Regions from separate parts of the Allobosea sp. GW821-FHT10B12 genome, predicted to be linked through region 1. Evidence: riboswitches for the same ligand, from Rfam matches in the RefSeq annotation. Region 1 holds a riboswitch; each other region holds the start of a gene.

Region 1 (7,061 bases):
TGGAAGGCCTTGGTCCAGAGATGCGGGTTCTCGATCTTGATCTGGTTGATGACGTCGATGCCGAAGTTCAGGTGGATGCTCTCATCGCGCAGGATGTACTGATACTGCTCGGCGATCCCCACCATCTTGTTGCGCCGGCCGAGCGAGAGGATCTGCGCGAAGCCGGTGTAGAACCACATGCCCTCGAAGATCGCATAGAAGGTGATCAGGTCGCGCAGCAGGGCCTGGTCGTTCTCCGGCGTGCCGGTGCGGAACTCCGGATTCTCGATGCTCTGCGTGTGCTTCAGCGCCCAGGCCGCCTTGTCTGTGATCGAGGGCACCTCGCGATACATGTTGAAGAGCTCGCCCTCGTCGAGGCCGAGGCTCTCGACGATGTACTGGAAGGTGTGGGTGTGGATCGCCTCCTCGAAGGCCTGGCGCAGCAGGTATTGCCGGCATTCGGGGTTGGTCAGGTGGCGGTAGATCGCCAGCACGATGTTGTTGGCGACGAGGCTCTCGGACGCGGCGAAGAAGCCGAGATTGCGCTTGAGCATGCGCCGCTCGTCCTCGGTCAGCCCATCCTTCGACTTCCACAGCGCGATGTCGGCCTGCATCGAGACCTCGGTCGGCATCCAGTGGTTGTTGCAGCCAGCGAGATACTTCTCCCAGGCCCATTTGTACTTGAGCGGCAGGAGCTGGTTCACGTCGGCGCGCGCATTGATCATGCGCTTCTCGTCAACGCTGACGCGCCCGCCATTGCGGTCGATCTCGCCGAGGCCGGTGGCGTCGGGAGCGGAAGCGCTGGTGAGGATTGCGGGGTTAGCCGGTGTTGCGGGCTTGGTGTCGGACCAGTCGAGCATGGGGTGTTCCGTTCTTGAAATTGAAGAGCGTCATGCTCGGGCTCGACCCGAGCATCTCGTGCCGACGGAGGCTCAAGCGCCTCGTCCTGCCGGAGATTCCCGGGTCTGCGCTTCGCTTCGCCCGAGAATGACGCGCGAGATGAATGGCTGCGGTCGTTACTGACACGCCTCGCAGGTCGGATCGTCGATCGAACAGGCGTTCGGTACCGCCATGCCGTTCTCCAAGGGTATGTCGACGATGATCGGCGCGGCCGCCTTCGCCGCCGCCGGCACGGTGGCCGAGACCGCGTTGAGCTTGCCGTCAGTGCCCTTCAGCGTCGATTTCTCGACATGAGTCGCCGAGAGCGCGCGCAGGTAGTAGGTTGTCTTCAGCCCCAGCCGCCACGCCAGACGATAGGCCTCGTCGAGCTTCCGGCCGGAAGGCTGGGCCATGTAGAGGTTGAGCGACTGGCCCTGGTCGATCCATTTCTGCCGGCGCGCCGCCGCCCTGATCAGCCACTCCGTCGGGATCTCGAAGGAGGTCGCGTAGAGCGCCTTGAGATCGGCCGGGACGCGATCGATCTGGCTGACCTTGCCGTCATAGTATTTCAGGTCGGAGACCATCACCTCGTCCCAAAGCCCGCGCGCCTTCAGGTCATGGACCAGCCCGGCATTCACCACTGTGAAGTCGCCCGACATGTTCGCCTTGACGTAGAGCTGGCTGTAGGACGGCTCGATCGACTGCGAGACGCCGACGATGTTCGAGATCGTCGCGGTCGGTGCGATCGCCATCGTGTTCGAGTTGCGCATGCCGGTGGTCATCACCCGCTGGCGCAGGCTCTCCCAATCGAGCGTCGAGGAACGATCGAGCTCGACATCGCCGTCGCGGGCTTCCGAGAGCAGGTCGAGCGAGTCGATCGGCAGCATGCCCTTCGACCAGAGCGAACCCTCGAAGCTCGGATAGCGGCCGCGCTCGGCGGCAAGATCGACCGAGGCCGAGATCGCATGGAAGCTGATCGCTTCCATCGATGTATCGGCGAAGGCGACCGCCTCCTCGGAGGCCGCCGGCAGGCGTAAGCTCTGCAGCGCGTCCTGGAAGCCCATCAGGCCGAGGCCGACCGGGCGATGACGCAGGTTCGAGCGGCGCGCCTCGGGAATCGTGTAGAAATTGATGTCGACGACGTTGTCGAGCATGCGCATCGCTGTCTTCACGGTCCGCGCCAGCCGCACCTGATCGAGCCCTTTGGCGGTGACATGTGCCGCTAGGTTCACCGAGCCGAGATTGCAGACCGCGACCTCGTCGGCCGAGGTGTTGAGCGTGATCTCGGTGCAGAGGTTGGAGGAATGCACCACGCCGGCGTGGCTCTGCGGCGAGCGCAGATTGCAGGCGTCCTTGAAGGTGATCCAGGGATGGCCGGTCTCGAACAGCATGGTCAGCATGCGCCGCCAGAGATCGAGCGCCTTCACGCGCTTGAAGACCTTGATCTCGCCGCGCGCGGCCCTGACCTCATAGGCTTCATAGGCGGCCTTGAAAGGCTTGCCATAGAGGTCGTGCAGGTCCGGCACCTCGTCGGGCGAGAACAACGTCCAGTCGGCATTCGCCTCGACGCGTTGCATGAACAGGTCAGGGATCCAGTTCGCTGTGTTCATATCGTGGGTGCGGCGGCGGTCGTCGCCGGTGTTCTTCCGGAGATCGAGGAACTCCTCAATGTCGACATGCCAGGTCTCGAGATAGGCGCAGACCGCACCCTTGCGCTTGCCGCCCTGGTTGACCGCGATGGCGGTGTCGTTGGCGACCTTGAGGAAGGGCACGACGCCCTGGCTCTCGCCATTGGTGCCCTTGATATGGGCGCCAAGACCGCGCACAGGCGTCCAGTCATTGCCGAGGCCGCCCGAATATTTGGCGAGCAGGGCGTTGTCCTTCACGGCCTTGAAGATGCCGTCGAGATCGTCGGCGACCGTGGTCAGGAAGCAGGAGGAGAGCTGCGGCCGCAGCGTGCCCGAATTGAACAGGGTCGGCGTCGAGGCCATGAAGTCGAAGGACGACAGCAGGTCGTAGAATTCGATCGCCCGCGCCTCGCGGTCGATCTCGCGCAGGGCAAGCCCCATGGCGACGCGCATGAAGAAGGCCTGCGGCAGCTCGAAGCGATTGCCGCGGACATGCAGGAAATAGCGGTCGTAGAGCGTCTGGAAGCCGAGATAGTCGAATCGCAGGTCGCGCTCGGACCTCAGCGCGGCGGCGATGCGGGCGATGTCGAAGCGGCCGAGCTCGGGGTCGATCAACTCGTTCTCGATGCCGGTCTTGAGATAGGCAGAGAAATAGTCGCCATAGCCAGCGGCCATCTCTGCCTGCGTCGCCTGCTCAGTGCGGCCATGAACGAAGCTCAGCGCTTCACGCCGAAGCTTGTCGAGCAGGAGGCGCGCCGAGACCTTGGAATAGTTCGGCTCGCTCTCGATCAGGGTGCGGGCGGCGAGGATCGGCGCCAGCGCCAATTCGTCGAGCGAGATGCCGTCATAGAGGTTGCGGCGCGCCTCGGCGAGGACGGGCTCGGCCGAAACGCCGTCGAGCTCCGCACAGGCCTCGCGCACCACCTTGTCGAGGCGCGCGGCATCGAGCGGAACGAGCGTCCCGTCGGCGAGTTTCATCTGCAGTGAGGGCGCCTGCGCGGTAGCAGGCTTCGCCTCGGCGGCGGCCTTGGCGCGCTCTCGCGCCCGCTCGGCCCGGTAGAGCACATAGGCGCGGGCGACCTTGTGGTGTTCGCCGCGCATCAGCGCGAGCTCGACCTGGTCCTGCACGTCCTCGATATGGAAGGTGCGGCCGGTGGTGGCACGGCGGGTCAATCCGGCGACGACCTGCTCTGTCAACTCGGCGACGACGTCGTGGATGCGACGCGAGGCGGCGGCACTGGAGCCTTCGACCGCGAGGAAGGCCTTGGTCAGCGCGACCGCGATCTTCGACGGGTCGAACGGCGTCACTGCGCCATTGCGGCGGATGAGCTGGTAGCCGGGCTCGTGCGCCGGGGTGTTGGACGGTGCAGCAACGGCGGTCGGCGGAACAGCAGCGGGCCGCTCGGCTTCAAGAGAAAGAGACATCGGCATCAACCCCAAGATGTTGGGGGCAAAGGCCAAAGCGGTTGCGTCGAGAAGGCGCGCGGCGATACGAGGCCGCGACCTGCCAAGCGCACCACCGGGACACCCCGCCCGAGGACGAAAACTAGGGTCGCGGCAGGTCTCCTGGCTCGCGGATCATCGCTCGTGCCCGTCTTCCCAAGGCCTTGCGGCCTCAGTGACTCAAATGGACGCGAACTCACCGCTGACAGTTGCGGGGGCAGCGCCGGCATCTCACCGGCTTCCCTCTTAGCCCTCGAACCAGTGATTCGAGAGACCGTGACCACCAGATTTAGTAGTCTCTGTGCTGTTGCTGTCAATCGGTCGTGTGCGCCTTACCGCTCCCATGTGGAAAGCGAGGATATCTCTGTCCGACAAAATATGGAGACATAAAGATGTCTTTATATCTCGGTTGACGTTTGCTCCCGAGTGAGCATACTGACTGCGTCGAGGTTCTCCGGCGCGGCTTGCCGCATCGGAGCTAAGAGGGAAGCCGGTGAAATGCCGGCGCTGCCCCCGCAACTGTAAGCGGCGAGCTGCTGTCCAATTGACGTCACTGAGACCGACAAGGTCCCGGGAAGGCCGGACAGCAGCCCTGACCCGTGAGCCAGGAGACCTGCCCCGACAACATGAACGTCCTCGGGCGGGGTGTCCCGGTGGTGCGCTTGGCGGCCCCGCCCGGATTCCGTGTCCGGCCGGTCCTCGTCCCGCGTCCGCTATGGCCTTTGCCCCCAACTTGTTGGGGTTAAGCCTATGTCTCAATCAGTACATGTCGCCACTCTCGGCACGCCGCGCATCGGTCCGCGCCGCGAACTCAAGACCGCGCTCGAAAGCTTCTGGGCCGGAAAGTCAGACGAAAAGTCTCTCCTCGAAACCGCAGCCGGCCTGCGCGCCGCCAATTGGGCACGGCAGAAGGCGCAAGGGATCACGGTGATCCCGTCGAACGACTTCTCCTTCTACGACCAGGTGCTCGACACCAGCGTCATGGTCGGGGCGATCCCAGCGATCTACGGCTGGAAGGGCGGCCCGGTGCCACTCGGGACCTATTTCGCCATGGCTCGCGGCTCTCAAGGTGAAACCGAGCCGCATACTTCCTGCGGCCATGCCCATCACGACCACGAGCACTCCCACGGCGTCCCGGCCCAGGAGATGACCAAGTGGTTCGACACCAACTATCACTACATGGTCCCCGAGTTCGCAGCCGGGCAGCGCTTCGAGCTTGCCTCGCTGAAGCCGGTCGACGAGTACCGCGAGGCCAAGGCGCTGGGTTATGAGACGCGGCCGGTTCTGCTCGGCCCGGTCACCTTCCTCAAGCTCGGCAAGGCCAAGGATCCGTCCTTCGAGCCGCTTTCGCTGCTGGGCGAACTGCTGCCGGTCTATATCGACGTGCTGCGCCGGCTCTCGGCCAATGGCGCGGAGTGGGTGCAGATCGATGAGCCCTGCCTGGTGCTCGATCTCGACGAGGCCGCCCACGAGGCGCTGCGCCGGACCTATGCGACGATCGCCCACGCTTTGCCGCAGCTGAAGATCATGCTGACGACCTATTTTGGGGCGCTCGGCGACAATCTCGACACCGCCGTGTCCCTGCCGGTAGCAGGCCTGCATCTCGATCTCGTCCGTGCGCCCGGGCAGCTCGACGCGGTTCTGGCGAAGGCTCCGCGCGGCCTCGTGCTCTCGCTCGGCGTCGTCGACGGCCGCAACATCTGGCGCACCGATCTGGAGAAGGTGCTGGCGCGGATCGAGCCGGTCGCGGCCAGGCGCGGCACTGACCATGTCCAGATCGCTCCGTCCTGCTCGATGCTGCACAGCCCGATCGACCTCGAGCTCGAGAGCAATTTCGATCCCGAGGTGAAGGGCTGGCTCGCCTTCTGCGTCCAGAAGATGGGCGAGCTCGCGACGCTCGGTCGCGCGCTCGGTGGCGGGCGCGACAGCGTCCAGGAAGCCTTGGCCGTCTCGACAGCGGCAGCGGCCGCGCGCAAGGCGTCCCCGAAGGTCAACGACAAGGCCGTCGCCGAGCGGATGGCTGCGGTCACCGAGGCCTTCGGGCGCCGCGAGAGCGCGTTCGCAAAACGCGCGAAGCTGCAGCGCACGCGCTTCAACCTTCCGGCCTTTCCGACCACGACGATCGGCTCCTTCCCGCAGACACCCGAGGTCCGCAAGGCCCGCGCCGCCCATGACAAGGGCCAGCTCGGCCATGCCGAGTACGAGCGGTTCCTGCGCGAGGAGACCGCTCGCACCGTGCGCTGGCAGGAGGAGATCGGCCTCGACGTACTCGTCCATGGCGAGTTCGAGCGCAACGACATGGTGCAGTATTTCGGCGAGCAGCTCGCCGGCTTCGCCTTCACCCGCCATGGCTGGGTGCAGAGCTACGGCTCGCGCTGCGTGCGCCCGCCGATCCTGTTCGGTGACGTCTCGCGGCCGAAGCCGATGACGGTGGAATGGTGGCGTTATTCGCAGTCGCTGACCAAGAAGCCGATGAAGGCGATGCTGACCGGGCCGGTCACCATCCTGAACTGGTCCTTCGTGCGCGATGACATCTCCCGCAGCGAGGCGTCGAAGCAGATCGCGCTGGCGATCCGCGACGAGGTGCTCGACCTGGAGCAGGCGGGCGCAGCAATGATCCAGATCGACGAGGCGGCGCTGCGCGAGGGCCTGCCGCTGCGTAAGAGCGACTGGAAGTGCTATCTCGACTGGGCGGTCGAGAGCTTCCGCATCTGCGCCTCCGGCGTCGCCGACGAGACGCAGGTCCACACCCATATGTGCTATTCGGAGTTCAACCAGATCATCGATGCGATCGCGGCGATGGACGCCGACGTCATCTCGATCGAGACCTCGCGCTCGAAGATGGAGTTGCTCGACGCCTTCGTCGGCTACAAGTATCCGAACGAGATCGGCCCCGGCGTCTACGACATCCACTCGCCGCGCGTGCCGGATGTTGCCGAGATGAGCGAGCTCCTGAGGCTCGCGCGCCAACGGCTGAAGGATGATCAGCTCTGGATCAACCCCGACTGCGGCCTGAAGACCCGCAAATGGGAGGAAGTCAAGCCGGCCCTCGTCAATATGGTGCAGGCCGCGCGGGAAATTCGGCGGGCTACGCCTTAGGTCGCCGCGAAACGACGCGCTATGGATACATTC
Region 2 (12,082 bases), 150 kb from region 1:
TCGCGCAGGTGCCGACCGCCAAGGAACAGGGCTACGACGTGCAATGGCCGATCGTGCGTGGCTTCTATGCGCCGCCGAAGGCGCCGGAAGCCTCCTATGCCTATTGGACGGGCGTCCTCGCCAAGCTCAACGCCGACCCGCGCTGGCAGAAGGCGCGCACCGAGCAGGGGCTGTTCGAGTTCGACATGGTCGGGCCAGCCTTCGACGCCTTCGCCAAGAAGCGGACGGCCGATTTCCGGGCGCTGGCGGCCGAGGTCGGCCTCGCCAAGTAGCTCGCTTGCCAGGGAAGCGGAGGCCATGACGCCATGATCGACCGTCTGGTCGGATTGATCTGCATCCTGCTCGGAGGCGGGGCGATCTGGCACGCGCAGACCCTGCATGTGCCGTTCGCCGCCGATCCGGTCGGGCCGCGGCTGTTCCCGACGATCGTCGGCGCCGTACTCATCCTGGGCGGTGGCGCTCTCGCCATTCGTCCCGGCCGGGTGGAGCTGGAATTCGGCGCCTGGCCGCGCGCTCTGGCGGTGCTGATCGCGAGCCTGGTCTATCCGCTGCTGCTCCTGCCGCTCGGCTTCATCCTGGCGACGGCGCTGCTGTGCTTTGCCGCCGCCCTCGCCTTCCATGCCAGGCTGCTTCCGGCCGCGGTCTCCGCCATCGCGACGGCGGTGGTCTTCTTCGTGTTGCTCGACAAGGTCCTCGACCTGCCGCTGCCGCGCGGGCCGCTGGGGATCTAGATGGACGCGTTCTCCGCCCTTCTGACCGGCTTCCAGGTCGCGCTCACGCCGCTCAATCTCGCGGTAGCCTTCGCCGGTGTCGCGCTCGGCACCGCGATCGGCGCGCTGCCCGGTATCGGCCCGATCAACGCCGTGGCGCTGCTGCTGCCGCTCTGCTTTGCCCTGAAGCTGCCGCCCGAGACGGCGCTGATCCTGCTCGCCGGGCTCTATTACGGCAGTGGTTATGGCGGGCGCATCTCCTCGATCCTGCTCAATATCCCCGGCGATCCCGGGCTGGTGATGACGACGCTCGACGGCTACCCGCTCGCCAAGGCCGGCCGCGGTGCGGCGGCGCTGGCGATCAGCGGCATCGGCAGCTTCGTCGGCGGCACCAGCGCCGTGATCCTGATGACCTTCCTGGCCGTGCCGCTGGCGCGGCTCGCCTTGTCCTTCGGCCCAGCCGACTATGTCGCGCTGATGGTCCTGTCCTTCGCGCTGCTCGGCACGATGAGCGAGGGCAAGGCGGTGAAGACCTGGATCGCGGTCGCGCTCGGCCTGCTGCTCGCCATGGTCGGCATCGACGGCGGCAGCGGCGTCGAGCGCTTCACCTTCGGCTCGCTCGAGCTGCTTGGCGGCATCGATTTCACCAGCCTGACCATTGGCCTCTTCGCCGTCGCCGAGATCCTGATGCTGGCCGAGGGCATGATCAGCGGCGTGGTGACGCGAACCGGGAATGGCGCGCGCCTGACCTTGAAGGAAATCCTGTTCTGCCTGCCGGCGATGCTGCGTGCGACCGGCATCGGCTTCTTCCTCGGCGTGCTGCCCGGAACCGGCGCCTCGGTGGCCTCCGCCATGGCCTACACCGCCGAGAAGCGCATCTCCGACAAGGGCACGTTCGGCAAGGGCGACATGCGCGGCCTCGCTGCTCCCGAAACGGCCGACAACGCCGCGCAGACCGGCTCGATGGTGCCGATGCTGGCGCTCGGCATCCCCGGTTCCGGCACCACGGCGGTGATGCTCGGCGCCTTCCTGATGTACTCGATCACGCCCGGCCCGCTGCTGTTCACGCAGCGCCCGGAGGTGGCCTGGGGGCTGATCGCCTCGATGTATATCGGCAACCTGATGCTGCTGGTGCTCAACCTGCCGCTGGTCGGGCTGTTCGCGCGTTTGCTTCTGATCCCGGCCTGGATCCTCTATCCCGGCATCCTCGCTCTGTCCTATGCCGGCGTCTACGCGGTCTCGAACTCGGCCTTCGAGCTCGTCATCACCACCGGCATCGGCATCCTCGCCTATGGCCTGCGCAAGGTCGGCATCCCGCTGATCCCGCTGCTTCTGGCCTTCGTGCTCGCCCGGCTGCTCGAGGATAATTTCCGCCGCGCCTTGTCGCTCTCGGATGGCGGCTACGAGATCCTGTTCTCCACCCCGACCAGCATCATCCTGTGGCTTCTGGCGGTGGCCGCCATCGGCTTGCCGTTCCTGACGCAATTCAGGAGGCGTGGTTCGGTTGAGCTTGCAGCGAGATGAGGCCGCAATTCCTCCTCTCGAACTCCAGCTGCCCCCGAGACGCGCGTAACGGGAATGTGAGTGCCGGAGAGTCGCAGCGACATTGGAAAGCCCTGGCCGGTGACTAGCTCAATCATGGGCGACTAGGTCACACAGGAGATTGCCATGCTTTCGCGCAAGATCACCGCCGTCGCGGCGGCGCTTCTGCTTTCGGGAGCGAGTTCCATGGCTTATGCCAGCGAGCTCGGTGCCGAGAGCATCGTGCACGAGCAGGCCCAGAACCAGCGAGCGCTCGCCGAGCAGGCCCGGTATCTCGCCTATCATGACAGCTTCAAGGGCGTGGAGACCGGGCCAGGCCGCAACGCCGGCGTGCTGCCGCACCACAACTGAGCAGCTGGAGCAGTCCTCAGGAAGGGGCCGCCATGGCGGCCCCTTTTTGCTGCGCCTATCGGAAAACTGCAGAATCTGGAAAGACTGGAGGAGACGCGCCGCACGAGCTGGAAGCCGGGCCGGAGCTGGCGCCTTCGACGGGAACGCGATGCGCTCATGATCATCCGCCAGCTCATCTATCTCGATGCGCTCGCCCGCGAGAAGCATTTCCGCAAGGCGGCCGAGGCCTGCCATGTCTCGCAGCCGACGCTCTCAGCCGCGATCGTCCAGCTCGAAGAGGAGCTCGGCGTGATGATCGTCGAGCGCGGCCGGCGTTTCCAGGGGTTGACCCGGGAGGGAGAGATCGTGCTCGCCCATGCCCGGCGCATGCTGGCCGAAGCCGACCAGATGAAGGGCGCCATCGCCGAGCTGCGCGAAGGGGTCAGCGGCAAGATCAGGCTCGGCGCTGTGCCGACGGCGTTGCCGATGATCGCCCACATCACCGCGCCGTTTTCGACACGCTATCCCGGCGCCTCGCTGACCGTGCTGTCGCTGACCTCGACCGAAATCCAGGACGGAATCGATAATTTCGAGCTCGATGTCGGCCTGACCTATCTCGACAACGAACCGCTCGAACGCGTCGTCTCCAAGCCGATCTATCAGGAAGCCTATGTGCTGCTGACGCGCGAGGACGGACCGCTCGGTGGCCGCGAGACGATCACCTGGGCCGAGGCGGCTGCCTTGAAGCTCTGCCTGCTCACCGCCGACATGCAGAACCGGCGCATCATCGACGGCATTTTCCGCTCGGTCGGGCATTCGCCCAAGCCGGCGATCGAGACCAACTCGATCTTCAACCTCTGCTCCCATGCCGGCATTCAGGGCGTCTCCAGCATCGTCTCCTCGCAATTGCTCGAATTCTTCGGCGTGCCGCTCGGCACCAAGGCGCTGCCGCTGATCGAGCCCGACGCCAAGCGCACGATCGGCTTGATCATGGCCGACCGCCACCCCGCCGCGCCGCTTGCCCGCAACCTGCTGATGATGTCTGGCGTCATGGTGGATGCCAGCCTGCCGCGGCGCCCGATCGTTAAATAGCTCGCAACTATCGAAATCGCCGCGAGATGGTCGGCCTCCACGCCCCTGAGCAACGGCCATCGCCGTATCATGCGGCGCCAATCGAGCATCGTGTCGAATTTTGATAGGCAATGACTATCGCATGGTCGGAACAATCGATTTGAAATCATCCTAAACTTCGCCATCCTTCTTCAAAACGCGCAGACCGGTTGAACGGTCGGCATGGAGGAGGGACGATGGTCCACTACCCAGCCTGGGATCAGGACGAGGCGCGCTCGATTGTGTCGGGCCTGTCTCATCTCGAAGGAGCCACTCTGCCGATCCTGCACGCGCTGCAGGAAGAGTTCGGCTATGTCGATCCGCAGGTCGTGCCGCTGATCGCCGAGGCGCTCAATCTGTCGCGGGCCGATGTGCACGGCACCATCTCCTTCTATCACGACTTCCGCACCGCCCCGCCGCCACGCAAGATCGTCAAGCTCTGCCGGGCCGAGGCCTGCCAGGCGTTGGGCTGCGACAGGGTTGTCGAGGAGCTGGCGCGTGAGCATGGCATCGTCGTCGACGACCATGGCGGGCCCGACAAGGCCGTCGTCGAGACCGTCTATTGCCTGGGCAATTGCGCGCTCGGTCCCTCCGCCCTTGTCGAGGGCGAACTGCTCGGACGGGTCGATGCCGACCGCATCGCGGCACTGTGCGGAGTGCGGCAATGAGCGAAGCGATCCGCATCTTCGTCCCGATCGACGCCGCCGCCCTCTCGGTGGGCGCGGAAGGCGTGGCGCAGGCCATCGCCAGGGAGGCGCAGGCGCGCGGCGCCGCCGTCGAGATCATCCGGAACGGCTCGCGCGGCATGCTCTGGCTCGAGCCGATGGTCGAGGTCGAAACGCCGGAGGGGCGCATCGCCTACGGCCCGGTCGCCGTTCGCGACGTCGCTGCGCTGTTCGAAGCCGGCTTCCAGAGCGGCGGCGCACATGAGCTGCGGCTCGGCCCGGTCGATGGGCTCGACTGGCTGAAGCGCCAGCAGCGCCTGACCTTTGAGCGCGTCGGCGTCACCGATCCGCTCTCGCTCGCCGACTACCGCGCTTACGACGGGCTGAAGGGCGTCGAGAAGGCGCTATCGCTCACCGGCGCCGAGATCGTCGAGGAAGTCCGGGAGTCCGGCTTGCGCGGCCGCGGCGGCGCAGGCTTCCCGACCGGCATCAAATGGAAGACCGTCCACGACGCCAGGGCCGAGCAGAAATACATCGTCTGCAATGCCGACGAGGGCGACAGCGGCACCTTCGCCGACCGCATGCTGATGGAGGGCGACCCCTTCCTGCTGATCGAAGGCATGACGATCGCCGCGATCGCGGTCGGTGCGACCAAGGGCTACATCTATCTGCGTTCGGAATACCCGCACGCCCACACGGCGCTGCGGCGGGCGATCCTGAAGGCGCGCAATGCCGGGGTGCTCGGCGCCTCCGTGCTCGGCTCGGGCAAGGCCTTCGAGCTCGAAGTCCGTCTCGGAGCCGGTGCCTATATCTGCGGCGAGGAGACCTCGCTGCTGGAGAGCCTGGAAGGCAAGCGCGCCATCGTCCGGGCCAAGCCGCCGATCCCGGCTTTGCAGGGCCTGTTCGGCAAGCCGACCATCGTCAACAACGTGCTCTCCTTCGCCGCGGTGCCCTGGGTCTTGACCCATGGCGCCAAGGCCTATGCCGACTACGGCATGGGCCGCTCGCGTGGCACGCTGCCGGTCCAGCTCGGCGGCAACATCAAGCGCGGCGGGTTGATCGAGCTCGCCTTCGGCATCTCGCTGCGCGAGATCATCGAGGATTTGGGCGGTGGTACGCTGAGCGGCCGGCCGATCCGGGCGGTGCAGGTCGGCGGGCCGCTCGGCGCCTACCTCACGGTAAAGCAGCTCGACACCCCGATGGATTACGAGGCGCTCGCTGGCATCAAGGCGATGCTCGGCCATGGCGGCATCGTCGTCTTCGACGACAGCGTCGACATGGCCAAGCAGGCGCGCTTCGCCTTCGAGTTCTGCGCCAAGGAGAGCTGCGGCAAGTGCACGCCCTGCCGCATCGGGGCGACACGCGGTGTCGAGGTGGTCGACAAGATCATCGCCGGCCAGGAACGGCCGAAGAACCTCGCCGTGCTGCGCGATCTCAACAAGCTGATGACCGACGCCTCGCTCTGCGCCATGGGGGGCCTGACCCCCATGCCGGTGATGAGCGCGCTCAACCATTTCTTCGAGGATTTCGACCGTCCGCCGGCCGAGCGCCTGCCGCTGGCGGCCGAGTGAGGAGACATCGATGAGCCTGATCAAGGAAATCGATTTCGGAACGCCGATCCGGGTCGCCGAGAAGACGGTGACGCTGACGATCGACGGCGAGAGCGTCACCGTTCCGGCCGGCACCTCGGTGATGGCGGCGGCGATGAGCCTGGGCACCAAGATCCCCAAGCTCTGCGCCACCGACTCGCTCGAACCCTTCGGCTCCTGCCGGCTCTGCCTGGTCGAGATCGAGGGGCGGCGCGGCACGCCCGCTTCCTGCACGACGCCGGCGGAAGAGGGCATGGTCGTCCGCACCCAGTCGGAGAATCTGTCCGGCCTGCGCAAGGGCGTGATGGAGCTCTACATCTCCGACCACCCGCTCGACTGCCTGACCTGCTCGGCCAATGGCGATTGCGAATTGCAGGACATGGCCGGCAGCGTCGGCCTGCGTGAGGTGCGTTACGGCTATGATGGCGAGAACCACGTCAAGCCGACGGCGATGGAAGGCTATGCCAACGAGAACTGGCTGCCCAAGGACACCTCGAACCCCTATTTCACCTACGATCCCAGCAAGTGCATCGTCTGCAATCGCTGCGTACGCGCCTGCGCTGAGGTGCAGGGCACCTTCGCGCTGACGATCACCGGCCGCGGCTTCGACTCGCGCGTCGCCGCCGGGCCGACCGACTTCCTCGGCTCCGAATGCGTCTCCTGCGGCGCCTGCGTGCAGGCCTGCCCGACCGCGACGCTGATGGAGAACAAGGTGATCGAGCTCGGCCAGCCCGAGCATTCCAAGGTCACCACCTGCGCCTATTGCGGCGTCGGCTGCTCGTTCAAGGCCGAGATGCAGGGCGACCGCGTCGTGCGCATGGTGCCTTACAAGGACGGCAAGGCGAACGAGGGCCATTCCTGCGTCAAGGGCCGTTTCGCCTGGGGCTATGCGACCCACCAGGACCGGATGACCAAACCGATGATCCGCGAGAAGATCACCGATCCCTGGCGCGAGGTCTCATGGGACGAGGCGATCAACTACGCCGCCAGCGAGTTCAAGCGCATCCAGGCCAAATATGGCCGGGAATCGGTCGGCGCGATCACCTCTTCGCGCTGCACCAATGAGGAGGTCTATCTCGTCCAGAAGCTGGTGCGCGCCGGCTTCCGCAACAACAATGTCGACACCTGCGCCCGCGTCTGCCACTCGCCGACCGGCTATGGCCTGAAGACCACGCTCGGCACCTCGGCCGGCACGCAGGACTTCAAGTCGGTCGAGCAGGCCGACGTCATCCTGGTCATCGGCGCCAACCCGACCGACGGCCACCCGGTCTTCGCTTCCAGGATGAAGAAGCGCATCCGCCAGGGCGCCAAGGTCATCGTCGCCGACCCGCGCCGCATCGACATGGTGAAGTCGCCGCACGTCAAGGCCGAGTACCATCTCCAGCTCAGGCCCGGCACCAATGTCGCGCTGATCAACGCCCTCGCCCATGTCATCGTCACCGAGGGGCTGATCGACGAGGATTATGTCCGCGAGCGCTGCGACCTCGCCGATTTCGAGATCTGGGCCCGTTTCGTCGCCGAGGAGCGCAACTCGCCGGAGGCGAGCGAGCAATACACCGGCGTGCCGGCGGCCGATCTGCGCGCTGCGGCTCGGCTCTATGCCACTGGCGGCAATGGCGCGATCTTCTACGGCCTCGGCGTCACCGAGCACAGCCAGGGCTCGACCATGGTGATGGGCATGGCCAACATCGCCATGGCGACCGGCAATATCGGGCGCGAGGGCGTCGGCGTGAATCCGCTGCGCGGCCAGAACAATGTCCAGGGCTCCTGCGACATGGGCTCGTTCCCGCATGAGTTCACCGGCTACCGTCACGTCTCCGACGACGCCACGCGCGACATCTTCGAGAAGCTCTGGGGCGTCCAGCTCGATTCCGAGCAGGGCTTGCGCATCCCGAACATGCTCGACGATGCGGTCGGCGGCAGCTTCAAGGGGCTCTATGTCCAGGGTGAGGACATCGCCCAGTCCGATCCGAACACCCAGCACGTCACCGCCGGCCTCGCCGCGATGGAATGCGTCGTCATCCAGGACCTGTTCCTGAACGAGACGGCGAAATACGCCCATGTGTTCCTGCCGGGCTCCTCCTTCCTGGAGAAGGACGGCACCTTCACCAATGCGGAGCGCCGCATCAACCGCGTCCGCCAGGTGATGACGCCGCTCTCGGGCAAGGCCGAGTTCCAGGTCACGATCGACCTGGCGCGGGCGCTGGGCCTCGAGATGAATTACAGCCACCCGAGCGAGATCATGGACGAGATCGCCCTGGTGACCCCGACCTTCGCCGGCGTCAGCTACGCAAAGCTCGATGAGCTTGGCTCGGTGCAGTGGCCCTGCAACGACAAGGCTCCGACCGGCACGCCGCTGATGCATGTCGACCGCTTCGTGCGCGGCAAGGGCAAGTTCATGATCACGGAATACGTTCCGACACAGGAGCGCACCGGCCCGCGCTTCCCGCTGATCCTGACCACCGGCCGTATCCTCTCGCAATACAATGTCGGCGCGCAGACCAGGCGCACCGAGAACCAGGCCTGGCATGACGAGGACGTGCTGGAAATCCACCCCTTCGATGCGGAGAGCCGCGGCATCAAGGACGGTGATCTCGTCGCACTCGCCAGCCGCTCGGGCGACATCTCGCTGCGCGCCGAGATCTCCGAGCGGATGCAGCCGGGCGTGGTCTATACCACCTTCCACCATGCCTCGACCGGCGCCAACGTCATCACCACCGACTATTCCGACTGGGCGACGAACTGCCCGGAATACAAGGTCACCGCGGTGGAGGTGCGCAGGACCAACTATTATTCCGAGTGGCAGGAGCGCAATCGCGAGGAGGACATCTCGCTGCGCCTGATCGCGGGACGCTTGCCCGATGCCGCGGAATAGCCCACCCGCCCAGCCGCCGGCAAGCCATGCGGTCGCGGTCCGGACTGTGCGCTTCGGCGCAGCGGCGACGACTATCGACGCTGGTGCCGAGGTTGCGGTCGAGGCCCCGGTCAACATCGTCTATGGCAACATGCCCTATGCGGTGATGATGACAACACCGTCCGATCTCGAGGATTTCGTCGCCGGCTTCTCCCTGACCGAGGGCATCATCCGCGGCATCGACGAGATCAGGTCGATCTCGGTGGCGCCGCAGGACGAAGGCATTGTTGCGAGCGTCGAACTGGCCCCCGGCCGTTTCCGCGAGCATCTGGCGCGCCGCCGCAATCTCTCCGGCCGCACCGCCTGCGGCCTCTGCGGCGTCGAGACCCTGACCGATCTGCCGACTGCGCAGGCCGCATGCCGTGCGGGTACTCCGATCGCAGCGGAAGCGATCGCCAGGGCGCTCTCCGAGCTTGACCACCATCAGCAACTCAACCGCCTGACCCGCTCGGTCCATGCCGCTGCCTGGTGTGATCGCGGCGGCGCGATCCTGGCGGTGCGTGAGGATGTCGGGCGTCACAACGCCCTCGATAAGCTGATCGGCGCTCGCCTGCGCGCCGGCCATGACGCGAGCGACGGTTTCGTGCTGGTCACCAGCCGCGCCTCTTTCGAGATGGTCGAGAAGACGGCGATCTTCGGCGCCGGCACCCTGGTCGCGATCTCGGCGCCGACCTCGCTGGCGATCGAGCGGGCGAACGCGCTCGGCCTGACATTGGTCTGCATCGCGCGTTCCGATTCCGCGACCGTCTTCGCCGGACGCCTCGCTGACAGCGTGGAGAGCATAGCGAGATGACAGAGGTTATGAGCGCCGAAACGATGAGCCATGACCATGCCGGCGAGCATCTCGCCAAGCTCGCCTTCATGGCCAACCAGATCGGCGATTTCTTCAAGTCCTATCCGGACGAGCAGGCGGTCGCCGCGATCGCCGACCACATCAACCAGTTCTGGACGAAGCGCATGCGCGAGGAGTTCCGCACCGGCTTCGAGGCGGATGCGTCAGTGCTGTCGCCGCTCGTGCGGCAGGCGCGCGCCAAGGTAAGGCCCGCGCCGAGCAGGTAGCGGCCGCGCCGGCCGCTCAATCATGCCGATCGCCAATGCAGCGCCTGCGGCGACAGTTTCAACATCACCCGACTGCCGGCCTCGAACAACTCGCGTCCTGGGTTGACGCCACAATCGCGCCATATAGGTTGATGCGCGTCGAGGTCTTCGGAGCGATCCGAAGCTAAGAGGGAATCCGGTGCGGCGTTCGCGCCCAATCCGGAGCTGCCCCCGCAACTGTAAGCGGTGAGTTTCCGATCACAACGTCACTGGCGCTCGCGCTGGGAAGACGGTCGGGAGCGCTGATCCGCGAGCCAGGAGACCTGCCCCGACGGCGTATTGATGTCGCGCGGGCGGGGTGTCCGGCGGATCGCTGGCATGTTCGGCCGCTTCCGCCGCCGTCATTGCCGCGCTCCCAAGCAGCCCTGTTGCGCACAGCGAGGGGCTGACGACGGTGACGATGCATGAAAGCGCAGGCTGCGAGGCCTGGTCTCGAACAGGGCCGGGCACGCCTTTCACAAGCCGAGTGTATTGTAATGATATAACATATCGTGCTTAGACGCGTCATGACCTCTGCTTTCCCTATCTCCGCCGGGCAGAACAACAGTCCGCTCGACCCGCTCGCGCTCTATGCCAGCGCGATCGACACCTCGGATTATGCGGCACATGTGGCGCCGCTCATTTGCCGTCTGGCTTCGGACATTGGCGATCTCGTCGATATCGGGGCCGGGGGCGGCCAGCTCGGCTCGGCGCTGCTCGAACCCGGCCGTGCCTGGACGGCGATCGAGCCGTCGCCGGTGATGCAGGCGCGCCTCGCGCTCAGACCGGAGCGGCCCCTCGTCATCCCGTTCGGCTGGGAGGACGAGCGCGTCGCCTGCGCGCCCGCCGACACCGTGCTGGCGGCGACGATGCCCGGCTATTTCCATGATCCGCTCGCCTTCCTCGCACGCTGTCGGCAATGGGCGCGCCGCCAGATCGTCTGGGCCGTGCCGGCGCAGAAGGGCCCGAAAGGGTTGATCCTCGCCGCCTGCCTGCCGCGGGAATGGCATGGCGAGGACAAGACGCCCGGCATCGACCTCGTCCTGCCGAAGCTGGGGGGCAGCCAGCCCGACCGGATGGATGCGATCGACTGGACCTTCTCGCTCGTGCTGCGCGACCTGCCAGGCTTCGCAGCCTTCCAGGCCGACCGGCTCGGCTGGGCGCCGGGCGATCCGCGCCGGCCCGAGCTCCTCGCCCATCTCAGCAAGCAGGCTGTGCCGACCGAAGGCGGCCTGCGCCTCTCCTGCCATCGCCGCTCGGCCATCCTCGTCTGGACCCTGTCATGACTGCCTTCCATCGCTGCCGCCTGTTCGCCACCACGGCATTCACGACGGCCCTCCTCATCGGACCAGCCTTCGCCCAGGCCGAGATCAAGCTCGACGAACTCGTCGTCACCGCGACCGGCCGCGCCGAGCCGCGCAGCCAGATTCCCGGCACGGTGCAGGTGATCGACCACGAGAAGATCGAGCGCTCCTCGGCGAAGTCGCTGACCGACCTGCTCGCCGAGAACGCCGTTGGCTTCTTCAGCGAATGGACCCCGGCGCAGACCTCGATCAACATCCGCGGCGGCGCCAGCGACGGCCAAGGCAAGGATTTCCGCAGCCAGGTGCTCGTCCTGATCAACGGCAGACGCGCCGGCACGGCCAATCTCTCCAAGCTCTCGCCGGCCGATGTCGAGCGCGTCGAGGTGGTGCGCGGCCCGTCCTCGGTGATCTATGGCAGCCAGAACATCGGCGGCGTGATCAACATCATCCTGAAGACCGGCCGCACTGCGCCGGGCACGATGATCGAGGCGGCCGGCGGCTCCTGGGGGCTGTTGCAGGGCAAGGCCCAGACCGGCGGCCTCTATGACAGCATCGACTGGTATGCCGGCATCTCCGGCGGCAGCCGCGACGACTACCATTCCGGGCGCGGCGGCACGACCATGGCCAATACCGGCTGGAAGCGCTTCGGGCTCACCGGCGCGCTCGGCCTGCAGATCAATCCGGAGCATCGCGTCGACCTGATGCTGCGCACCGACGGCATCTACGATGTCGGCTTCCGCGGCTCCGGCGCCAACACGATCAGCCAGGAGGATCGCTACAACAACTCGTTCGACATCAGCTACAACGGCCAGCTTCCGGGCGGGCAGGTGCGCTGGCTGTT
Region 3 (12,082 bases), on a different contig from region 1:
CGAAGGCGCGGACCTTGGCGACCGAGAGCCTGCCCTCCGGCGCGACGAGATGGACCGGCAGCGGCTCAGGCTCGCAATCGGTCAGGACCAGCCTGAGCCGGCCGCTGCGGACCTCGTCGGCGACCTGGTAGCAGAGCGGGCGCACCAGTCCCCGCCCCTCGACGGCCGACGCAATCGCCGCTTCGACGGAGTTGGCCATCAAGCGCGGCTTCACCCTGACCTGGCGTGGCCGGCCACCTTCCGAAACCGGCGGAAAGCTCCAGAGTTCGCCCGCCAGCGCATGAATCTGCGCGATGCAGCGATGGCCGGCGAGATCGCCCGGCTCCTGTGGCGTACCATGGCGCTCGAGATAGGACGGCGCAGCGCAGACCACATGCCGGACGCTGCCGATGCGCAGCGCGATCAGGCTCGAATCCGGCAGATGGGCGATGCGCAAGGCGAGATCGACGCCCTCGTCGATCAGGCTGACGACGCGATCGAGCAGCAACATCCTGACCTGAACCTGCGGCTCCTCATCGAGGAAAGCGTCGACCGGCGGACGCAGCAGGCGCGTGCCGGCGACGACCGGAGCGGTCAAAGTGAGGAGGCCGCGCGGTGCAGCGCGTTCGCCGGCCGCCTGCAGCTCGGCCTCCTCCAGGTCGGACAGCACCCGCCGACAGGCGACCGCATAGCGTTCCCCCGCCTCGGTGAGCCGGATCATCCGCGTGGTACGGTCGAGCAGCCGGGTCCCGACATGACCTTCGAGCGCGGTGATGGCGCGTGTCACCGCCGGCGCCGAGCGCCCGAGCCGCCGTGCTGCGGCAGCGAGGCTGCCCTCGTCGAGCGCACTGACGAAGACGCGCATCGCTTCCAACCGATCCATCGTCATTCCATTTTTTGGAAGAATAGCTTTCTCTTGATAGCCATTCTGCCGGCTTCCGTCAGCCCCTAGCTTGACGTCACGAAATCGGCCGGTTGTTGCCGGGCAAGGCAAGGAGCCTTTCAGATGACGCAGGATTCATTCAGCCGCCGCGACGCCTTCGTCGCCTTGTCGGCGACCGCGACCGGCGGAGCTTTCACCGGCCTTGCCGCCCCCGCCGAAGCCCGGACGCCGGCGCGGCCGACGCATCACCGCACCATCAGCATCGACGGCATCGAGATCTTCTACCGCGAGGCCGGCCCGGCCGATGCGCCGGTGCTGCTACTGCTGCACGGCTTCCCGAGTTCGTCGCGGATGTTCCGCAACCTCATCCCGGCACTGTCGGATCGCTACCGGGTGATCGCGCCGGACTATCCCGGCTTCGGCCACAGCGCGGTGCCGGACCGGGCGGGCTTCAAGTATGGCTTCGCCCGCTTCGCCGAGCTGATCGACACGTTCCTGACGCAGCTGAAGATCGATCGCTTCGCGCTCTATGTGATGGACTATGGTGCGCCGGTCGGCTTCCGCCTGGCGCTGAAGCGACCCGGCCAGGTGACGGCGCTGATCGCCCAGAACGGCAATGCCTATGAAGAAGGCCTGCGCGATTTCTGGATTCCGGTGAAGGCCTATTGGGCCGACGACACTCAGGCCGGGCGCGAAAAGATGCGCGGCGGGCTGACGCTGGAGGCGACGCGCTCGCAATATCTCGACGGCGTCGCCGACAAGAGCCTGGTCGATCCCGACAGCTGGCTGATCGACCAGATGCTGATCGACCGGCCAGGCGTCAGCGAGATCCATCTCGACCTGTTCAAGGACTACCGGACCAATGTCGAGCTCTACCCGCAGTTCCACGCCTTCTTCCGCGAGCGCAAGCCACCGACGCTGATCGCCTGGGGCAAGAACGACTTCATCTTCCCGCCGGAAGGGGCCCGCGCCTATCTGCGCGACTTGCCCGAGGCCGAGCTCAACCTGATCGACAGCGGCCATTTCGCGCTGGAGGACAAGGGCGAGGAGATCGCGGCGCTGATCCGCGATTTCCTTGGCCGCAAGCTGAAGGCGTAAGGAACAGGCGACCCGCTTCCATCACCGTCATGGTCGGGCTTGTCCCGACCATCCACGTCTTCGCTGCAGGCATCCGCGATTCAAGACGTGGATGCTCGTCACAAGGGCGAGCATGACGGTGGAGCGTCGGCCAACTCTCAGACGATCTGGTTCTGGAGCGTGCTCTCGCCGCGCTCCAGCCGGCCGAGATTGTCGAGCAGGACGTCGATGACGTTTTTCTCGTAGGCCCGGGTCTCGCCGGCGCTGTGCGGCGTCAGCAGCACCTGCGGCATTTCCCAAAGCGGCGATGTCGCGGGTAGCGGTTCCTCATAAACGCAGTCGATGCCGGCGCCGGCGATGCGGCCGGCATCGAGCGCGGCGATCAGCGCGGGCTCGTCGACGACGCGGCCACGCGCGACATTGATCAGATAGGCGGAGGGCTTCATCGCCGCGAGTGCGGCGGCACCGATCAACCCTTCCGTTTCCGGCGTCAGCGGGCAGGTCAGCGCGACGAAATCGGCTTCTGCAAGCGCCTTGTGTAGGTCGGACGGTGGCACGATCCGCTCGACATTCGGCTCCGAGCCCGGCCGGCGTCGCACGCCGATGACGCGCATGCCGAAGGCGGAGGCGATCGCCGCGAGCCTCAGGCCGATGCGGCCGAGCCCGACGATCACTAGCGTGCGACCACCGAGCTCGTCCTCACGGCGGGAACGGTCGCCGATCATCGGCCGCCAGTATGCCTTCGCCTGATTGTCGCGGGCGAGATGAAGCTGGCGCGCCAGCGCCAGGATCAGCGAGATCGCATGCTCGGCCACGGCGCGTTCGTTGGCGCCCTGGGCGCTGGCGAGCGGAATGCCCGCCGCAGCCAGCTTCTGCTTGTCGAACTGATCGGTGCCGGCGCTGATCGACTGGATGAAACGCAGCTTGCTCAAGCCATCCAGGATCTCGTTGCGCCAGAGACCGGAGACGACCAGCACGTCGGCCTCCGCCGCGCGGGCCTTGAGATCGTCGACGGTCCGGACCTCGAAGCTCGCCGCCGCGCCATTGCGAGCGAGATATTCGTCGCGCAGTTGATAGGCCGCATGGGCGAAGCCGATGGTGAGGGCGGACTGCTTCGGCCAGGGCTGCATGCGCTTTGTCTCCGGATCGCTGGAATCGCCTGACGATAGCGTCGGTAAGCGGCTTCGTCCCGCCCGCACCCGCATGCGCCGGCTGCGATGACTGCGCAGCGCGGCTCAGGCCGGTGCGAGTGCCCGTGCCAACCGCACCCAGGCAAGCTCATCCCCTGGCAAGCCGAAGCGCAGGCGCGACGGGTCATGCTGGAAGCGGCGGACATAGATGCCGGCGCGGCCGAGCCGCTCGAACAGGGCAGGCGCCTGCGGCGTCTCGAGCAGGCGATAGAGCACGGTACCGCCGACGACCCGACCAAGCGACGCAAGCAAGGCATCGAGGCGCCTGCTGTCGGCAGCGCGGGCCTCGCCTGCTGCCGACAGCCACTCCGCATCGCCGAGCGCGACCGCTCCGACATGCAGCGCCGGCCCCGCCACGGCCCAGGGGCCGAGCATTGCCTTGAGAGCGTCGGTGAAACGCGCCCCACCGACCGCAAAACCAAGCCTCAAACCTGCGAGACCATAGGCCTTGCCGAAGGAGCGCAACACGATCACCCCTTCCGGCAGGATCGGCAGCAGGCTCATCTCCGGCGCGAAATCGGCGAAGGCCTCGTCGACCACCAGCAAACCGCCTCGCGCCGCGAGTACCCCTGCCAGCTCGATCAGCGCTGGTTGCGCGACGATGCGTCCATCCGGATTGTTCGGATTGACCAGCACAACGACATTGGCGCCACCGATCTCGGCGAGGTCACCGATCTCGCACACCGTAGCACCCGCCTTGCGCCAGGCCGGCGCGTGCTCGCCATAGGTCGGGCCGAGCACGGCGACCTTCGCAGCCGGCATCAGGCGCGGCAGCAATTCGATCAGGATCTGCGTGCCCGGCGCGGCGACGAGGCCGCTTTCGGAGCGAATGCGATAGGCCTTGCGGGCCGCCGCCAGCAGCGCCGCCTCGTCCGTCTTGCCCGGCAGGCGCTGCCACAGGCTTAACGGCAGCGCCGGAAGCGGATAGGGGATCGGGTTGATACCGGTCGAGAGATCGATCCAGGGTTCTGGCGCCTGCGGAAACAGCGCCTGGGCCGTGGCGAGATCGCCGCCATGCCAGATCGCTTCCTTCGTCTCCCCGGCCGCCATGTCGCTCTCCGCCAGCCTGCCGCTCCTCCTCGCCGCCCTCCTGATCGAGGCGGCGATCGGCTATCCGGCGCGCCTGTTCGCATGGATCGGCCATCCCGTCACCTGGATCGGCGCGCTGATCGGCTGGCTCGACCGGAACCTCAATCGCGAAGCCATGAGCTTCGCGATGCGGCGAATGGCCGGCGTCGTTGCCCTCCTGACCCTGCTCGGGGTGACGCTCGCAGCTTCGCTCGCTTTAGTCGCGCTCTGCCGCCTCGCCGGACCACTCGCCTTGCTGCCGCTGGCGCTGCTGGCCTCGACCCTGCTGGCGCAGCGCAGCCTGCATGAGCATGTCGCCCGCGTCGCCGAAGGGCTGGAGCAGAGCGGGCTCGTCGGTGGACGCAAGGCCGTGTCGATGATCGTCGGGCGCGATCCCGAGAGCCTCGATGAAGCCGGCGTCGCCCGCGCCGCGATCGAGAGCCTCTCCGAGAATTTTTCCGATGGCATCGTCGCACCGGCCTTCTGGCTCGGCGTGGGCGGCCTGCCGGGTGGGGCGCTCTACAAGGCGATCAACACCGCCGATTCGATGATCGGCCACAAATCGCCGCGCCACCTCGCCTTCGGCTGGGCGGCGGCGCGGCTCGACGACCTCGTCAACCTGCCTGCTTCCCGCCTGACCGCGCTGCTGTTGATCACTGCGGCTGCACTCGACCGGCAGGCCGATGCCGGCGGCGCCTGGCGCGCCGTGCGCCGCGATGCGTCCCGTCACCGCTCGCCCAATGCCGGCTGGCCGGAGGCGGCGATGGCGGGTGCGCTCGGGCTCCGTCTGGCCGGGCCGCGCGTCTACGGCGCGGTCAGGGTCGAGGATGGCTGGATGGGTGATGGCCGGGCCAAGGCGACGGCGGCGGATATCCGGCGGGCGCTTGCCCTCTATCGCGGCGCCTGCCTGCTGCTCTGGGGGCTGGCGGCCGTGGCGAGCCTCGCCGCTCTCACCCTCTAGAACTCGATCCCCTCCTGCGCCTTCACCCCGGCAGCGAAATGATGCTTCACCAGCGTCATCTCGGTCACCAGATCAGCGGCCTCGATCAGCTCCGGCTTGGCGTTGCGGCCGGTGACAACGATGTGGAGGTCGGCCCGCCGGCCCTGCAGCGCCGCGACGACCTCGGCAAGCGGCAGATAGTCGTAGCGCAGGGCGATGTTGAGCTCGTCGAGCACCAGCAGCCGAATGCTCTCGTCCGCCATCAACTCCCTGGCCTTCTCGAAAGCGCGGGTCGCGGCAGCGATGTCGCGGGCCTTGTCCTGCGTCTCCCAGGTGAAGCCTTCGCCCATGGAATGCCAGGAGACCTGGTCGCCGAAGGCGTCCAGCGCCTTGCGCTCGCCGGTCGACCAGGCGCCCTTGATGAACTGCACGACGCCGATGCGCCAGCCATGGCCGAGCGCGCGCAGGATCAGGCCGAAGGCGGCGGTCGACTTACCCTTGCCCGGGCCGGTGTTGACGATCAGCAGGCCCTTTTCCAGCGTCTTGCCCGCGACCTCGGCGTCCTGCACCGCCTTGCGCTTTTCCATCTTCGCCTTGTGGCGGGCCGCGTCGTCAGTTTCGTCCATCGCTACTTCACCTGCATCGGCAATCCGGCAACCATGAAGACCACGCGCCCGGCCTGCGCCGCAAGGCGTTGATGCAGGCGGCCGGCCTCGTCACGGAAGCGCCGCGCGAGCGCATTGTCCGGCACGATACCGAGCCCGACCTCGTTCGAGACCAGCACCACCGGCGCGCTCGCCTCGCGGCAGGCGGCGACGAGCTCGCCGGTCGCGATCGCGATGTCACGCTCGGCGAGCAGCAGATTGGTCAGCCAGAGCGTCAGGCAATCGACGAGGATCGGCTGCCCCGCCGGCGCGTTGCGAATCGCCTCGGGCAGCGCCACCGGGGCATCGACCGTCTGCCAGTCACGCGAGCGGCGGGCGCGATGCTCGGCGATGCGGGCGCGCATCTCGTCGTCATAGGCCTGGGCTGTCGCGATATAGGTCCAGGGCGCCGGCAGCGCCTCGATCAGCGCCTCGGCATGGCGGCTCTTGCCGGAACGGGCGCCACCGAGGACGAGTGTGAGCGGGGGACGGGTCATGACTGCCATTCGCTTTCAGATAGACGCGTGCATTGCACAGCACCGCGCCTGTGGCTAATGATCGTCGGTGACGGTGCCTCGACAACGAGGTGAAAAGGGAACGCGGTGAAAGGCCGCGGCTGCCCCCGCAACTGTAAGCGGCGCGTCCTGCGCCATCGGCCACTGGGTTTCCCCGGGAAGGCGGAGCAGGACACCGAGCCGTGAGCCAGGAGACCTGCCGTCATTCGATGTCGTCCAGCAGGCTGCCGGTGGGGTGGCCAAGGAGAACCAGATGAATACGGCTACCGTCACCAGCCAGGCCAGCGTTTCGGAGCGCGCGAAAGCCGTCGTCGCCGCGCTGATCCTCGGCTTCGTGCTGATCTACACCGTCGGCTTCGCCGCCTCGTCCACTGTCCACAACGCGGCGCACGACACCCGTCACGGCCTCGCCTTCCCCTGCCACTGAGGGGAAGCACATGGTCACGCGTGTTCTCACGGTCAGCATCCTGGCCGGGCTTCTGGCTGGGTTGCTGATCTCGGCGCTCCAGCACGTCACCACCACCCCGCTGATCCTCAAGGCCGAGACCTATGAGGCGGCGTTGCGGTCGCAGCCGGGGCCGATGCAGGCTGCCTTCTCGGGCGACGCCCAGATCATTCTCGCCCATAACGACCCGAAAGCCGGGGCGGACCATACCGGCGAGCATGAATGGAAGCCGCAGGACGGCTTGCAGCGCACCGCCTTCACCAGCCTGGTAACGATCGGTACCGCGATCGGCTTTGCCGCACTGCTCCTCGCCGGAATGATCGCCGCAAACGAACACATCGACCAGCGCCGGGCGCTCGCCTGGGCTATCTGCGGTTTCCTTGCCTTCGGTCTCGCTCCGGCAATGGGGCTGGCGCCTGAGTTGCCCGGCTCGGCCGCAGCCGAGCTGCAGCAGCGCCAGCTCTGGTGGCTGCTGACGGCGGTTGTCACGGCCGGCGCGCTCTTCGTCTTCCTGCGCGTCGAGGCCTCCTGGGCGCGGGCGCTCGCCGTGCTGGCGCTGCTGCTGCCGCACCTGATCGGCGCACCGCACCCGGCCGCGCCGGAAAGCAAGGTGCCGGCCGAAATCGCCGCCCATTTCGCCGCGCTCTCGCTCGCCATCCAGGCCGCGCTCTGGCTCGTCACCGGCTTTGTCGTCGGCGTGCTCTGGCCCTGGCTTGCTCGTCGTAGCGCCGCGACGGCTGCGGCCTGACGCCTCGCGCGGCCGGCGACGACCGCGCCAGAACAAGGAGGCGTTTTTGATGTTCGAAGGCGATCTCGCCCTCGCGACTGATGCCCGGCTGAAGCCGGGCTGTACCATCCATGTCTGCACCGTCTGCCGGCGCCAGCGCGAGGATCTCCCGGAAGGCTACGACCAGCCGGGCATCGGCCTCGCGGCGCTGCTCGACGAACGCCTGGCCGGCAGTGGCATCGCCGTCGTCCCGGTCGAATGCCTCTCCGTCTGTAAGCGACCCTGCACGATCGCGCTCGCGGCCGAGGGCAAATGGACCTATCTGATCGGCGATCTCGACGCCGATCTTCATCTCGACGAGATCGTCAGCGGGGCGGAGAAATTCGCTGCCAGCGCCAACGGCATCGTTCCCTGGAAAGAAAGACCCGTCTCGTTCCGCAAGGGCGTGGTCGCGCGCGTGCCTCCGCTGCCGCGCCAGCAAGGATCAGATCAATGAACGCTCCGCAGAATGCCACCCTCGGCAAGGTGCCGTGCACGATCATCACCGGCTTCCTCGGCGCCGGTAAGACCACCCTCGTCCGTCATCTGCTCGAGAACGCCGGCGGCAAGCGCCTCGCCGTGCTCGTCAACGAGTTCGGCGATCTCGGCTTCGACGGCTCCTTCATCGCCGGCTGCGGCATCGAGGGCTGCACGCAGGAAGACATCGTTGAACTGCCCAACGGCTGCATCTGCTGCACCGTCGCCGATGATTTCGTGCCGGCACTGGAAAAGCTGCTGGACCGCCCCAATCCGCCTGAGCACATCCTGATCGAGACCTCGGGCCTTGCCTTGCCGAAGCCGCTGGTCAAGGCTTTCAACTGGCCGGCGATCCGCAGCCGAGTCACCGTCGACGGCGTGATCGCCGTTGTCGACGGGCCGGCGGTGGCCGAGGGCCAGTTCGCCGATGATCCCGAGGCGCTGAAGGCACAGGCCGCGCAGGACCAGGCGGTCGACCACGACAATCCGCTGGAGGAGGTATTCGAGGACCAGATCCTCTGTGCCGACCTGATCCTGCTCAACAAGAGCGACCTCGTCGACGCGGAAGGCCGCGAACGGGTCAAGGCCGAGATCGCCCAGCACCTGCCCAGGGCGATCAAGGTGGTCGAGACCGCCCATGGCAAGGTCGAGCCGGCGCTGATCATCGGTCTCGGCGCCGCCGCCGAGGCGGATCTTGCCGCCCGCCCCTCGCATCATGGCGAGGGCGAGGATCACGACCATGACGACTTCGACAGCGTCGCGCTGCCGCTGCCGCAGGCCGGCTCGCCGGAAGAGCTCGTCGCCCGCGTCGCCAGGGCGGCCGAGGCCGAGGGCGTGCTCCGCCTCAAGGGCTTCGCCGGCATTCCCGGCAAGCCGATGCGGCTCGTCGTGCAGGGCGTCGGCCGGCGCGTCGGCCATCATTACGACCGCGCCTGGGGCGCGGACGAGGCGCGCGATGGACGGCTCGTGGTGATCGGCCTCAAGGGCTTCGACCGCGCCGCAGTCGAGGCGGCGCTCGCCGGCTGATGCGATGCATCTTCTCCCGACCAGCGAGGTGAGGCTCGACGACGGCGAAGACGCCGTCGACCTCGCTCTGCCGCCGGGAGACCTCGTCGTCCTCTCCTTCAGCGACAGCGATCTTTCAGCACTGGCGGCGGCTGCACCCAGTAGCGGGCTCGACCTTCGCCTGGTGCCGCTCAGGCGCTTCAAGCACCCGCTTTCGATCGACCTGCTGATCGAGAAGACGCTCGCCGGCTCGCGCTTCGTGCTGCTGCGCTGCCTCGGCGGGCTCGATTATCTGCGCTACGGCGTCGAGCAGATCGCCAGCGCCTGCCGGCAGCACGGTGTCGCATTGGCGGTTTTGCCGGGTGATGACCGGGCGGACGAGCGGCTCGCCGGCTATGGCACCGTGCCGCCGGAGCTCGCGGCAAACCTGCTTGGCTATTTCCATGCGGGTGGCGGCGCCGAGAACATGCGGCGGCTGCTCGGTCGGGTGGATGGCTATCTCGCGGCACTGCCCTCATCCGACCCGGTTGCGCCGGGCCACCTTCTCCCCCAAGGGGAGAAGGAAGGCACGATACTGACAGCCCCCTTCTCCTCTCGGGGGAGAAGGTCCCGGCAGGGGGATGAGGGCCCGCGCGACCTTACCCCCGTCCCGCTCCCCACCCTCTTCGCCCTGGGGCCCAAGGCCACGCCTCTGCCCTGGCGCGAGGCGATCGCAGCCCTCTCGGTCGACAGCCCGCTCGTCCCGGTCCTCGTCTACCGATCCGGCGTCGCCGCCGGCGACACGGCCATGGTCGAGGCAATCTCCACGGCTCTCGGAGCCCGCGGTCTCAGCCCCCTTCCGCTCGCCCTGACCAGCCTCAAGGAGGCGGGCGTCGCCAACGAGCTCGCCGCCCTGATCGCCACCCGCAAGCCGGCGCTGATCGTCACCACCACCGCCTTTTCCGCCCGCGACGGCGCTGATTTCGTCCTGGACGCCGCCGATTGCCCGATCCTGCAGGCTGTGCCGGTCGGCAGCGCGCGAGAGGCATGGGAGGCGTCGCCGCGCGGGCTCTCCGCCGCCGACCTCGCCATGCAGGCGGCGCTGCCGGAATTCGACGGAAGGCTCGGCGCCATCCCCGTCGCCTTCAAGGAGGAGACCACCGATCCGGCGACCGGCCTGACGCTGCGGCGGCTCGCACCAGACTCCGACGGCGTCGCAGCGCTCGCCGACCTCGCGGCGAACTGGATCGCGCTCGGCCGCAAGCCGCGCATTGAGCGCCGCCTTGTGCTGGTGATGTCCGACTATCCCGCCCGCGGCGGTCGCGCCGGCTTCGCGGTCGGGCTCGATACACCGGCCAGCGCGCTGGCGATCCGGGAATTGCTGGGCGAGGCGGGATATGATGTCGGCCTAGCTCCGTCCGATACCGCCAACGCGGACGGCGCAGGTCTCATGCAGGCCCTCACCGAAGACTCCGCCGACTTCGCCGTCCCGCTCTCCAGTTTCCACGCTTGGCTCGCCACCATCCCGGCGGCTGCGCGCGATGCCCTGCTCGCCAGCCACGGCCAACCCGAAGCCGACCCCGCCTGCGAGGGCGGAGCCTTCCGTTTCCGGCTCGTCCGCTTCGGTAAGCTCGCCATCGCGCTGCAACCGCCGCGCGATGGCTCGCCCGACCGCAAGGCACGCTATCACGGTCCCGATGCGCCGCCGGGACACGCCTATCTCGCCTTCTATCTCGGCCTGCGCGAAACCTTCCGCGTCGATGCGCTGATCCATCTCGGCACGCATGGCACCACCGAATGGCTCCCCGGCAAGGCGGTGGCGCTCTCGGCGGCCTGCTGGCCGCGGCTCGCGACCGGCGCGCTGCCGGTGATCTATCCTTATGTCGTCGACGATCCCGGCGAGGCGGCGCCGGCCAAGCGACGGCTCTCGGCGCTGACGCTCGGCCATCTGCCGCCGCCGCTGGCGACACATGAAACCGCCGGCGAGGCGGCGCTGCTGCGCGATCTCGTCGAGGAGTATTCACAGGCGCAGGTGCTCGATCCGCGCCGGGCCGAACTGGTCGCGCGCGAGATCCTCGACCGGGCCGAGCGCACCGGCCTTGCCGCGGCAAGCGGCGTCACGCCGGATCAGGACATGGCGAGTGCGCTCGCGGCGCTCGACGCCCATCTCTGCGACCTCGCCGAGACCGCCTTCCGCGACGGGCTCCATGTGTTCGGCTCCTCCGGGGCCGATCCCATCTCCGCCGAGAACGAACGCCGCAACCTGCTGAAGGCGCTCGATGCCAGCTTCGTGCCGCCCGGCCCGGCCGGCGCGCCGCATCGCGGCCGGCCTGACGTGCTGCCGAGCGGGCGCAACCTCTCGACGCTCGACCCGCGCGCCTTACCGACCCGCTCGGCCGCAAAGCTTGGCGCCAGGGCGGCGCAGGCGATCATCGCCCGTCATCTCCAGGACGAGGGCGACTATCCGCGCCGGATCGTGATGGATCTCTGGGCTTCGCCGACTTTGCGCTCGGGCGGCGAGGACATCGCCCATGCCCTGCACCTGATGGGCGTCGAACCGCTCTGGGACCATGGCTCGACCCGCGTCACCGGCTTCTCGATTATCCCGCAGGCGAAGCTGCCCGCGCCGCGCGCCGACGTCACCATCCGCATCTCCGGCGCCTTCCGCGACACGTTTCCGGCGCAGATCGCCCTGCTCGACGGCGCCGCGCGCGCCGTCGCCGCGCTCGATGAACCCGACGAGTGGAACGAGCCGGCGGCCGCCCACCGCCGCGGCGAGGCGGGCGCCCGCATCTTCGGCGCCGCGCCCGGCCGCTATGGCGCCGCCATGGCCGACCGGGCGCTCGACGGCGACTGGCAGGCGCGCGCCGAATTGGGCGAGGCCTATCTCGCCGCGACCAGCCACGCCTATGGCGGGCCGGATGGTGCAGCCGCGCCCGACGCCGGTTTCGCCCATCGCGTCGCAGAGGCGCAGGCCTTCGTCCATGTCAGCGACACCGCCGGCCGTGACATCATTGAGGCGACCAGCGCCGCCGACGTGATCGGCGGCTTCGTCGCAGCCATGCAGGTACAAGGCGGCAAGGCCGCGCTCTACAGCCTCGACACCTCCGATCC

Evidence for each region. A riboswitch is a leader RNA that binds a small molecule or an ion and turns the genes downstream of it on or off. The one in region 1 is predicted to bind cobalamin.
Region 2: linked by a shared signal. The riboswitch ahead of AC07O0_RS22235 (class I SAM-dependent methyltransferase) and the one ahead of metE (5-methyltetrahydropteroyltriglutamate--homocysteine S-methyltransferase) in region 1 are both predicted to bind cobalamin.
Region 3: linked by a shared signal. The riboswitch ahead of AC07O0_RS17280 (CbtB domain-containing protein) and the one ahead of metE (5-methyltetrahydropteroyltriglutamate--homocysteine S-methyltransferase) in region 1 are both predicted to bind cobalamin.

The regions. Positions count from the first base shown of each region.
Region 1 is NZ_JBWKNL010000006.1:286,035-293,095, forward strand. Features, by position in the region: gene AC07O0_RS21450 (ribonucleotide-diphosphate reductase subunit beta) at 1-839, opposite strand, end outside; gene AC07O0_RS21455 (ribonucleoside-diphosphate reductase subunit alpha) at 996-3,911, opposite strand; cobalamin riboswitch at 4,026-4,223, opposite strand; cobalamin riboswitch at 4,360-4,564, shown strand; gene metE (5-methyltetrahydropteroyltriglutamate--homocysteine S-methyltransferase) at 4,680-7,028, shown strand.
Region 2 is NZ_JBWKNL010000006.1:433,451-445,532, forward strand. Features, by position in the region: gene AC07O0_RS22185 (tripartite tricarboxylate transporter substrate binding protein) at 1-272, shown strand, start outside; gene AC07O0_RS22190 (tripartite tricarboxylate transporter TctB family protein) at 306-731, shown strand; gene AC07O0_RS22195 (tripartite tricarboxylate transporter permease) at 732-2,234, shown strand; gene AC07O0_RS22200 (hypothetical protein) at 2,379-2,603, shown strand; gene AC07O0_RS22205 (LysR family transcriptional regulator) at 2,760-3,674, shown strand; gene AC07O0_RS22210 (NAD(P)H-dependent oxidoreductase subunit E) at 3,890-4,360, shown strand; gene AC07O0_RS22215 (formate dehydrogenase beta subunit) at 4,357-5,928, shown strand; gene fdhF (formate dehydrogenase subunit alpha) at 5,939-8,821, shown strand; gene fdhD (formate dehydrogenase accessory sulfurtransferase FdhD) at 8,808-9,653, shown strand; gene AC07O0_RS22230 (formate dehydrogenase subunit delta) at 9,662-9,919, shown strand; cobalamin riboswitch at 10,045-10,243, shown strand; gene AC07O0_RS22235 (class I SAM-dependent methyltransferase) at 10,465-11,223, shown strand; gene AC07O0_RS22240 (TonB-dependent receptor) at 11,220-12,082, shown strand, end outside.
Region 3 is NZ_JBWKNL010000004.1:546,807-558,888, reverse strand. Features, by position in the region: gene AC07O0_RS17315 (LysR family transcriptional regulator) at 1-862, opposite strand, end outside; gene AC07O0_RS17310 (alpha/beta fold hydrolase) at 986-1,960, shown strand; gene AC07O0_RS17305 (D-2-hydroxyacid dehydrogenase) at 2,098-3,069, opposite strand; gene cobD (threonine-phosphate decarboxylase CobD) at 3,175-4,179, opposite strand; gene cbiB (adenosylcobinamide-phosphate synthase CbiB) at 4,178-5,158, shown strand; gene cobO (cob(I)yrinic acid a,c-diamide adenosyltransferase) at 5,155-5,763, opposite strand; gene cobU (bifunctional adenosylcobinamide kinase/adenosylcobinamide-phosphate guanylyltransferase) at 5,766-6,278, opposite strand; cobalamin riboswitch at 6,334-6,514, shown strand; gene AC07O0_RS17280 (CbtB domain-containing protein) at 6,550-6,723, shown strand; gene AC07O0_RS17275 (CbtA family protein) at 6,734-7,489, shown strand; gene AC07O0_RS17270 (DUF1636 family protein) at 7,539-7,964, shown strand; gene cobW (cobalamin biosynthesis protein CobW) at 7,961-9,010, shown strand; gene cobN (cobaltochelatase subunit CobN) at 9,015-12,082, shown strand, end outside.